Regions from separate parts of the Streptomyces sp. OZ13 genome, predicted to be linked through region 2. Evidence: riboswitches for the same ligand, from Rfam matches in the RefSeq annotation. Region 2 holds a riboswitch; the other holds the start of a gene.

Region 1 (4,993 bases), on a different contig from region 2:
CGGCATGAGGGAAGCGAGCGCCCGCACGGCGGTCGACTTGGCGGTCCCCTTCTCGCCGCGCACGAGCACGCCGCCGACCGCCGGACTGACCGCGTTGAGCAGCAGGGCCAGCCGCAGGTCGTCCATCCCGACGACCGCGGTGAACGGATAGGGGGTGCTCATCGCCTGATCACTCCTTCGCTGGAGCCGCGGAGCGGCTCGCCTGTGCCCTGCCGGATTCGCCGGCGGGCCGATTGCCCGGCGACCGCTCTCACGGCGCGCCCGGAGGGATGAACGGCAGTCCCGCCGGCGCCCCTTCCTCGATCAGCCTCATCAACGCCCCCGTGTCCGCGTGCTCTTCGATCAGATCCCCCAGCCGGTCCAGCTGCTCCTCGCGCAGCGCGTCGAAGCACGTGTCCGGCGCGGGCACGAAACGGCGGCCCGCCTGTGCGGCGACCTCCCGCAGGAAGGCCCGCCGGAAGCCGTCGCTCTCCAGCGACCCGTGCCAGTGCGTGCCCCACACGGCGCCCACCCGGCAGCCGTCGAGGAAGGCGTCGCCGCCGAGGACCTCCGCGACGCCGTGATGGATCTCGTATCCCTCGACGCGTGTGCCGAGCGCCTCGCCGACGGGCCGGGCGAGGGTCTTCTCCGGTGCGAACCGCACCCGTACGGGCAGCAGCCCGAGCCCGTCGACCGCGCCGGCCCTCGACTCGACGTCGTCCTGGATGTGTTCGCCCAGCGCCTGGAAGCCGCCGCAGATGCCGAGCACCGGCCTGCCCTCTGCCGCGCGCCGGACCAGGGCGTCCGCGAGGCCGCGCTCACGCAGCCACGCCAGTGCCTTCACCGTGCCGCGCGTGCCGGGGACCACGACCAGGTCGGCGTCCACGAGCTCCTCCGCCCGGTCCACGAACCGGACCACGACGCCCGGTTCCGCCGCCAGCGCGTCCACGTCCGTGAAGTTCGACATCAGCGGGACGGCGCACACCGCCACCCGCAGCACGTCCTCACCGACGGGCGCGGCCACCACCGACTCCCGCACGGCGCCGCGCAGGGACACTCGCAGCCCGTCCTCCTCGTCGATACCGAGCCCGTGCGCGTACGGCAGCACCCCGAACGTCCGCCGCCCGGTCAGCCCGAGCAGCATCTCGAGCCCCGGCTCCAGCAGCGACACGTCACCGCGGAACTTGTTGACCAGGTAGCCCGCCACAAGGGCCTGGTCCTCGGGGCTCAGCAGCGCCGTCGTACCGAAGAACTGGGCGAAGACGCCGCCCCTGTCGATGTCCCCGACCACGAGCACCGGCAGCCTGGCGGCCCGTGCGATGCCCATGTTGACGATGTCCGTGCGGCGCAGGTTGATCTCGGCCGGACTGCCCGCCCCCTCGCAGATCACGGCGTCATACGTGCCCCGCAACTCCTCCAGGCACGCCATCACCGGCTCGAACAGCTCCCGCTGCCGGCCGCCGTGGTACCCCTTGGCGCTCAGCTCGCCGACCGGCCGGCCCATCAGCACCACCTGGCTGGAACGGTCGCTGCCCGGCTTGAGGAGGACGGGATTCATCAGCGCGGTCGGCTCCACCCGCGCGGCCTGCGCCTGCATGGCCTGCGCCCGCCCGATCTCCGCGCCCTCGCGCGTCACGAACGAATTCAGGGACATGTTCTGCCCCTTGAACGGCGCGACCTTCACGCCCTGGCGCACCAGCCACCGGCAGATCCCGGCGGTCACGACACTCTTGCCCGCGTCCGAGGTGGTCCCGGCGACGAGCAGCCCCCCACCGGTCATGCCGGCCTCCTTCCGCCGCGGCCATGCCGCAGCACCCGCCCCGCCGCGCAGACGGCGAGGGTCAGCAGGCCGACCCGGCGCGAGAGCCGCACCGCCCGTCCGATGTCACCGAACTCCACCGCGCGCCCGGCCTTGTTGAGCACCGGCCGGTGCTCGACCCGCCCGCCGTACGAGAGGGAACCGCCCAGCCGCACGCCCAGGGCACCCGCGAAAGACGCCTCCACAGGGCCCGCGTTGGGGCTGGGGTGCTTGGCCGCGTCCGCGCGCCAGGCCCGTACGGCTCCACGCCGGTCCGGGCCGCAGAAGGCCGCCAGGACCGCGGTCAGCCGGGCGCCGGGCCACCCGGCGACGTCGTCCAGGCGGGCCGACGCCCAGCCGTACCGCAGGTAGCGGGGGGACTTGTGGCCGACCATCGCGTCCAGGGTGTTCACCGCCCGGAAGCCGACCAGCCCGGGCACGCCGGCCAGCGCCCCCCACACCAGGGCCCCGACGACCGCGTCGGAGGTGTTCTCCGCGACGGACTCGACGACGGCGCGGGCGATCTGCTGCTCGTCCAGGGCCTGCGGGTCGCGTCCGCAGAGGTGGGGCAGCCGCTTGCGGGCCACCTCGACGTCACCTGCGGCCAGCGCGTCGCCGATGGCCGTGGCCTCCCGCCCCAGGGTCGTACCGCCGACGACCGCCCAGGTGGCGGCGGCGGTCAGGGCGACGGACGCGGCGGGGGAGCGGCGTACGGCGCGGGAGGCCAGCACGGCGGCCGCGACGGCGCCACCGGCGCACACAGCGGTGTGCAGGGCGCCCCGGCCGCGGTGGTCGCGCCAGAGGACACGCTCGACGGCGCTCGCGGCCCGTCCGAACGCGGCGACCGGATGCCCGCGGCGGGGATCGCCGAGGAGCAGGTCGCCGGCGAGGCCGGCGGCGGCGCCGTACACGAAGACTCGGTCGGCACGCATGGGATCAGCGATCCCAGGGGTGGTGTCCGACGGACAGGGCTGTACCGCGTCCGGGCATGCGAAAAGTCCTCACTCAGGGTCCGCGCCCTGGTTCGACGTGACCGGCGGTGAGAGTTCCTGGCTCCCCGGGACCGTTCATCCCGGGTGACAGTGGCGGGACCGCGCCGGATTCGCACCGGACTTCCTCTTCTGCCGCCGTTGTTGGCCCCGGCAGTCCACCACGCCCGCGAACGCCCGTCAACCCACCCTTGACCTGCGGCGGGACAGTGTGCCGAGCCCCACACGGGCGGACACACGACCGCCGGGCCGCGAACACCCGGGGGTGCTCGCGGCCCGGCCGTCGAAGGGCGGTGCGGTCGTCAGACGACGATGAGGTAGATCCCGTAGGACACGGCCGCCGCGCAGAGCGCGAAACAGGCGTACGCGCCGGTGCGGGCCAGTGCGCCGGAGCCTCCGGCCCGGGTGGCCGCCTCCTGCTTGGTGAGGCCCACGATGCCCAGGGTGAAGAGTCCCACCAGCGCGACGGTGGCGACGAGGCTCACGCCGAAAACGGAGCCGAGAGCAGTCCAGTCGATCTTCATTCCGTTACTTCCTTACACCGTGGCCGGGCGGGGCGACTCGGTCTCGGGTTCGGCCGGGGCCGCGATGGTGGCCTTCAGGTCACCGGCGGGCGGCGGGGTGACGGCCGCGATGGCGGTCGTGACGACGCCCGCGGGCTCCTCCTCCACGTCGTTGACGTTGGTGTGGTCGACGACCTGACGGCGCGAGATGAACCAGATCGCGACGCAGGAGGCGACGAGGAAGACGGCGACGGCCGCGACACCCCAGTCACCCTGCTTGGTGACGTACTCGGAAGCCGCCGCGACGAGACCGGCGGCCGGCAGGGTCAGACCCCAGGCCACGAACATCCGGGTGGCGGTGGACCAGCGGACCACACCGCCCTTGCGGCCGAGCCCGGCACCCATGACGGCACCGGAGCACGAGTGCGTCGTCGACAGGGAGAAGCCGAGGTTGGAGGAGGCGAGGATCACGCTGGCCGCGCTGGTCTGGGCGGCGAAGCCCTGCTGCGGCTGGAGGTCGGTGAGGCCCTTGCCCATGGTGCGGATGATGCGCCAGCCGCCGAGGTAGGTGCCGAGCGCGATCGCCACACCGGCGGAGACGATGACCCACATCGGAGGGTTGGAACCGGGGGCGACCACGTTGCCGGCCACGAGGGCCAGCGTGATGATGCCCATCGTCTTCTGGGCGTCGTTGGTGCCGTGCGCCAGGGAGACCAGGCCCGCGGAGGCGATCTGCCCGGCTCGGTAGCCCTTCGCCGTGGCCTTCGGGTCCGTGTTCTTGCCGATCTTGTACGTCAGCCGGGCCGCCAGCATCGCGGCGAGGCCGGCGACGAGCGGCGCGGCGACGGCCGGGATCAGGACCTTGGTGACGACGACGCCGCCGTTGACGCCGCCGAAGCCGACCGAGGCGACCGTGGCGCCGATCAGGCCGCCCATGAGGGCGTGCGACGAGCTGGACGGCAGGCCCACCAGCCAGGTGAGCAGGTTCCACAGGATGGCGCCGACGAGCGCCGCGAAGATGACTTCAGGTGTGATGCCTGATTCGTCGACCAGTCCACTGGAGATCGTCTTGGCGACCTCCACGGAGAGAAAAGCACCGACGAGGTTCAGAACGGCGGACATGGCCACCGCGGTTTTGGGCTTCAGAGCGCCGGTCGAGATGGTCGTCGCCATCGCGTTGGCGGTGTCGTGGAAACCGTTCGTGAAATCGAACACGAGAGCTGTCACGATCACAATCGCGAGCAGCAGCGTGATGTGTTCCATTTACCCAGGCAATCGTTTGACGTCATTGACGCGAGGACCGTAAGCAACCTGGATGAACGGAAGGTGAACTGGGTCGGGCGCTGCGGTGTCCCCAAGTGATGCCGGCCGATTCCGCTTGTCCGTTTTCGGACCCCGCGGCGCTCCCCGCAGCCACTCGAACACCCTCCGTGTCCCCGTGCCCGCCGGCCTCGCCTGAAAGGATCGCGGGCATGACTGATGAGGCGCGGCAGAGCGCGGTCGAACGCGCATGGCGGGAGCTCGTGGACACCGCCCGCAGAACGGCGGCAGAAGGCCTCGTGGTGGGCACCTCCGGCAACGTCTCCGTACGGGTGGGCGAACTGATCCTCGTCACCCCGAGCGGAGTCCCCTACGACCGGCTCACCCCGCGGGACACCGTCGCCGTCGACCTCGACGGCAGACAGGTCATCGGCGACCTGCGGCCCACCAGCGAGCTGCCGCTG
Region 2 (4,993 bases):
ACGCTGCTGCGGCGCACCGGCAAAGCGCTGGGGGACGACGCCGCGGTGACACCTGGGCAGCTCGCCGAAGCACTGCGGGCCGGCGTCGCCGCGGTGGCCCAGCTCGGCGGGGCGAAGGCCGGTGACAAGACGATGCTGGACGCCCTCGAACCGGCGGTGGCGGCGCTCGGCGACAGCACGGAGTCGTTCGCGGCGGCCCGCGAGGCGGCGGAGCAGGGGGCGTCGGACACCGTGCCGTTGCAGGCCCGCAAGGGCAGGGCGAGCTATCTCGGTGAACGGAGCATCGGCCACCAGGACCCGGGCGCCACGTCGTCGGCGCTGCTGCTGGCGGCGCTCGCCGAGACGGCGGACCCGGCGGAGGGGGCGGCCGGATGAGCGACGGCAAGCAGGTCGGCATCGTGCTGGTCTCGCACAGCAGGGAGGTCGCCACCGCGGTCGCCGAACTGGCAAAAGGGCTCGCGGGCGGCGGCGGTACGGCCCCGGTCGCCGCGGCGGGCGGCACGCCCGACGGTGGCCTCGGCACCAGCTCCGAACTGATCACGGCCGCGGCGGAGCAGGTCGACGGCGGCGCGGGCGTCGCCGTCCTCGTCGACCTGGGCAGCGCCGTCCTGACGGTCAAGGCGCTGCTCGCCGAAGGTGACGAACTTCCCGCCGGTACCCGCCTGGTGGACGCCCCGTTCGTGGAGGGCGCGGTCGCGGCGGTGGTGACGGCCTCCGCCGGCGCCGGCCTGGACGCGGTGGAGGCCGCGGCGTCGGAGGCGTACGGCTACCGCAAGCAGTGACGGACGGGCGGCGCGGCGGCGGATGTGGCGAACGGCTCACCCCGCCGCCCGCCGGTGCGCCCGTGCGCGGCTTGTGATGTCGCTGGTCGGCGCATTACTGTCACGGGGCCTTGGTGTTCGGGAAACCGGTGCGGTACCGGTGCGGCCCTCGCCACTGTGATCGGGAAGTCCGGCTCCACCCCCTCACGGGGAGCCACTGGGACACCGCGTGTACGCGCGGTGCCCGGGAAGGCGGAGTCCGGGCGGCATGACCCGTCAGCCAGGAGACCGGCCAGGGTGCGTTGTCCATCCACGAGGTGCTGGAGAGGGTCTCCCACATCATGCATATAGCCGAGGGGTATCTGCCCCCGCTGCACGCGGTCGCCTGGGGCGCCGCGTCCGCCCCGTTCGTCGTCCACGGCGTACGCGCCCTGAACCGCGAGGTCAAGTCCCATCCGGAGTCGACGTTGCTGCTCGGCGCGTCCGGGGCGTTCACGTTCGTCCTTTCGGCGCTGAAGATCCCGTCGGTGACGGGTAGCTGCTCGCACCCGACCGGCACGGGCCTCGGGGCCATTCTGTTCCGACCGCCGATCATGGCGGTGCTCGGCACCATCACCCTGCTGTTCCAGGCCCTGTTGCTGGCCCACGGCGGGCTCACCACGCTGGGCGCCAACGTCTTCTCCATGGCGGTCGTCGGGCCGTGGGCGGGGTACGGGGTGTACCGGCTGCTGCGCCGCTTCGACGTGCCGCTGATGGTGAGCGTGTTCTTGGGCGCGTTCGTCGCCGACCTGTCCACGTACTGCGTCACCAGTGTGCAGTTGGCGCTGGCCTTCCCCGACCCGGGCAGTGGCATCCCCGGCGCTCTGGCGAAGTTCGGCGGCATCTTCGCCGTCACGCAGCTTCCGCTGGCGGTGAGCGAGGGACTGCTCACCGTGCTGGTGATGCGGCTGCTCAGCCGGTCCAGCAAGGGTGAACTGACCAGGCTCGGTGTGCTGGTCACGGGTGCGAAGAAGGAGGCGTCGGCCCGATGAGCCGTAACGCGAGGATCAACACCCTGCTGCTGCTGGCCGTCGCGGCGCTGGCCGTGCTGCCGCTCGTCCTGGGGCTCGGAGACCACAAGGAGGAGCCGTTCACCGGGGCCGACGGCGAGGCGGAGGCGGCGATCACGGAACTCGAGCCGGACTACGAGCCGTGGTTCACCCCGCTGTACGAACCGCCGTCCGGCGAGATCGAGTCGGCGCTGTTCTCCCTCCAGGCGGCGCTCGGCGCGGGCGTCCTGGCGTACTACTTCGGGCTGCGCAAGGGCCGTCGGCAGGGCGAGGAGCGGGCGGCGGCCGAGCGGGCCGCCAGCAGGACGCCGGACGGCGCGGCAACCGCCCCCTCCGTCCCCGGGTCGCGGAGCGAGGGCCCGGACACCACGACGACGGCGCCCTAGCGGATGCTGCCGATCGACGCGGCGGCGCACAGCAGTCGCTGGCGCCGCCGCCACCCCTGTGAAAAAGCCGTCCTCGGTCTCGGTCTGACCGTCACGGCCGTCTGTCTGCCGCCCTGGCCGGGTGCCGTCCTCGTCGCCGCCGCGACGGTTGTGATCCTGCTCGGACCGGCCGGTGTGGCACCGCGCCAGCTGTGGCGGGCGTTCCGCGTCCCGCTCGGGTTCTGTGTCACCGGAGCCGTACCGCTGTTGTTCGCGGTGGGCGGTCCGGACGGCATGGTGGCCTTCGCGCCCGGCGGGCCCGGGGACGCGGCGCGGCTGCTGCTGCGCACCTCCGCCGCGTCGCTGGGTGTGCTGCTGTTCGCGTTCACGACACCCGTGTCGGACGTGCTCCCGCGGCTGGTGCGCGCCGGCGTGCCGCCGGCCGTGGTGGACGTGGCGCTCGTGATGTACCGGATCAGCTTCCTGCTGCTGGACGCCGTCTCCCACATCCGCCAGGCGCAGGCCGCCCGTCTCGGCCATGCCAGCAGGGCGGCCGCCTGGCGGTCGCTGGCCGGCCTCGGCGCGACCGCCTTCGTGCGCGCCTTCGACCGGGCAGGCAGGCTGCAGGCCGGGCTCGCGGGCCGCGGATACGACGGCACGCTGCGGGTGCTGGTACCGCGGGCGGCGGTCTCGCGACCGTTCCTCGCCATGGTCGCCGCGCTGCTGTCCGGGATCGTCGCCCTCACTCTCGTGCTCGAAAGGTGTCTGCCGTGAACCACTCCCCCGCGGGACCGGCCGTCGTGGAGCTCGTCGACGCGGGTTACGCGTACGAGGACGGGCCCGCCGTGCTCAGCGGCGTCGATCTCGGTCTCCCGGAGGGCCGTTCCACGGCGCTGCTGGGTCGCAACGGCAGCGGCAAGACGACCCTGCTGCGGCTGCTGAGCGGCGGGTTGCGGCCCGCGACGGGCCGACTGCGCCTGCACGGCGAGCCGGTGACCTACGACCGGGCCGGTCTGACCCGGCTCCGTACGACGGTGCAGCTGGTGGTGCAGGACCCGGACGACCAGCTCTTCGCGGCGTCGGTCGAGCAGGACGTGTCATTCGGCCCGATGAACCTCGGCCTCGCCGAGGACGAGGTACGGGCCCGGGTGGACGAGGCACTGGCCGCGATGGACATCGTGGCGCTGCGGGACCGGCCCACGCATCTCCTCTCGTACGGCCAGCGCAAACGGGCCGCGATCGCGGGCGCCGTGGCGATGCGGCCGAGGGTGCTCATCCTGGACGAACCGACCGCCGGACTCGACCCGCACGGCCAGGAGCGGCTGCTCGATGTCCTCGGCCGGCTGCGCACCTCCGGGACGACGGTCGTGATGGCGACGCACGACGTCGACCTGGCGCTGCGCTGGGCCGACGACGCGGCCGTGCTCTCGCCGGACGGCCTGCGTACCGGTCCGGTCGGTGAACTCCTCTCCGATCAGGCCCTGTTGGACTCGGCACGGCTGCGCAGACCGTGGGGCACGGCGGTCGCGGAGGTGCTCCGCGCCCATGGGCTGCTGGGCCCCTCCGACGAGGGGCCCAGTACGCCCGAGGCCCTGGCGGCGTGGACCCGGGGGGTCACGACGCCGGGGCACGACGGGGCGCAGGTCTGATCCGGGCGTGATGCGGAAGTCCGGAAGCTGCCACGCGCCGACACTCACAGCGGGTGTCAGCGGAGCACCTCGCTGCCGCGGCCGGCTGCGATCGCACCACGCAGGGGGATCGCGACCAGTAGCGCGACCAGGACGAGGAGTCCGCTCGCCCACAGCGGCCCGAGGTCCCCGGCCGGGGTGCCGAGGGTGGTCGCGGCGACGACGGGACCGGTGGCAGCACCGACGTTGAGTGCGGCGGTCGCGTAGGAGCCGGCCATGGTGGGGGCTCCCGCGGCCTCGTACAGGACCCGCGTGATCAGCGTGCTGCCCAGCGCGAACGACAGCGCGCCCTGGACGAACACGAGGGTGAGCAGAGCGACCGGCCTGTCGGCCAGCACGGCCAGGGCCGGCCAGCCGATGAGGAGCAACGGACCGCCGATCGCGACGACCCGGCCGGGATGCCGGTCGGACAGCCGTCCGGCGACGGTGACCCCGGCGAACGCGCCGGCGCCGAAGAGCATCAGGGCGACGGAGATCCACAGCTTGCCCAGCCCGGCGGTGTCGGTGACGACGGGGGCGAGGAAGGTGAAGCTCGCGAAGGTCGCCGCGTTGACCAGCGCGCCGAGCAGCATGACCAGGAGCAGCCGGGGGCGGTTGAGCTGTGCGAGCTCCGATCGCAGGGCCGGCCCGTGGGCCGCGCCCTCACGCAGACGGCGCGCCGGGATCCTCATGAGGACGCCGATGGCCGGCGGGAGGCACAGAGCGGCGACGGCCCAGAAAGCGGCCCGCCAGCCGAGCAGTGTGCCGAGTACCGCTCCGCCCGGGACGCCGGCGATGGTGGCCACCGTGGTGCCCGACAGCAGCACCGCGAGTGCGCGTCCCTTCTTGTCGGGAGAGACCAGCGTGGCCGCAGTCGTCAGGGCCACGGCGAGGAAGCCGGCGTTCGCGAGCGCCGCGACCAACCGGGTCGCGAACAGGACCGGGAAGCTCGAGGTGGCGGCGCCCACGGCGTGGGCCGCGGAGAACACGAGGACGAACCCGAGCAGGCCGGACCGCGCGGGCCGGTTGCGGGCGAGTCCGGCCATGAGCGGTGCGCCGACGGTCATTCCGATCGCGAAGGCGGTGGTGAGCATGCCTGCTGTCCCGACGGTGACGCCGAGGTCCGAGGCGATGTCCGGCAGGAGGCCGGC

Evidence for each region. A riboswitch is a leader RNA that binds a small molecule or an ion and turns the genes downstream of it on or off. The one in region 2 is predicted to bind cobalamin.
Region 1: it holds a riboswitch for cobalamin, as region 2 does, so the genes downstream of both, ACTMTU_RS33550 (cobalamin biosynthesis protein) here and ACTMTU_RS18080 (energy-coupling factor ABC transporter permease) in region 2, are expected to answer to the same signal.

The regions. Positions count from the first base shown of each region.
Region 1 is NZ_JBQHCZ010000023.1:37,739-42,731, forward strand. It holds gene ACTMTU_RS33540 (putative cobaltochelatase) at 1-162, opposite strand, end outside; gene ACTMTU_RS33545 (cobyric acid synthase) at 251-1,759, opposite strand; gene ACTMTU_RS33550 (cobalamin biosynthesis protein) at 1,756-2,709, opposite strand; cobalamin riboswitch at 2,799-2,944, opposite strand; gene ACTMTU_RS33555 (hypothetical protein) at 3,069-3,290, opposite strand; gene ACTMTU_RS33560 (anion permease) at 3,303-4,532, opposite strand; gene ACTMTU_RS33565 (class II aldolase/adducin family protein) at 4,742-4,993, shown strand, end outside.
Region 2 is NZ_JBQHCZ010000007.1:33,570-38,562, forward strand. It holds gene dhaL (dihydroxyacetone kinase subunit DhaL) at 1-375, shown strand, start outside; gene ACTMTU_RS18075 (PTS-dependent dihydroxyacetone kinase phosphotransferase subunit DhaM) at 372-782, shown strand; cobalamin riboswitch at 877-1,072, shown strand; gene ACTMTU_RS18080 (energy-coupling factor ABC transporter permease) at 1,103-1,792, shown strand; gene ACTMTU_RS18085 (energy-coupling factor ABC transporter substrate-binding protein) at 1,789-2,196, shown strand; gene cbiQ (cobalt ECF transporter T component CbiQ) at 2,200-2,949, shown strand; gene ACTMTU_RS18095 (energy-coupling factor ABC transporter ATP-binding protein) at 2,946-3,824, shown strand; gene ACTMTU_RS18100 (Cmx/CmrA family chloramphenicol efflux MFS transporter) at 3,881-4,993, opposite strand, start outside.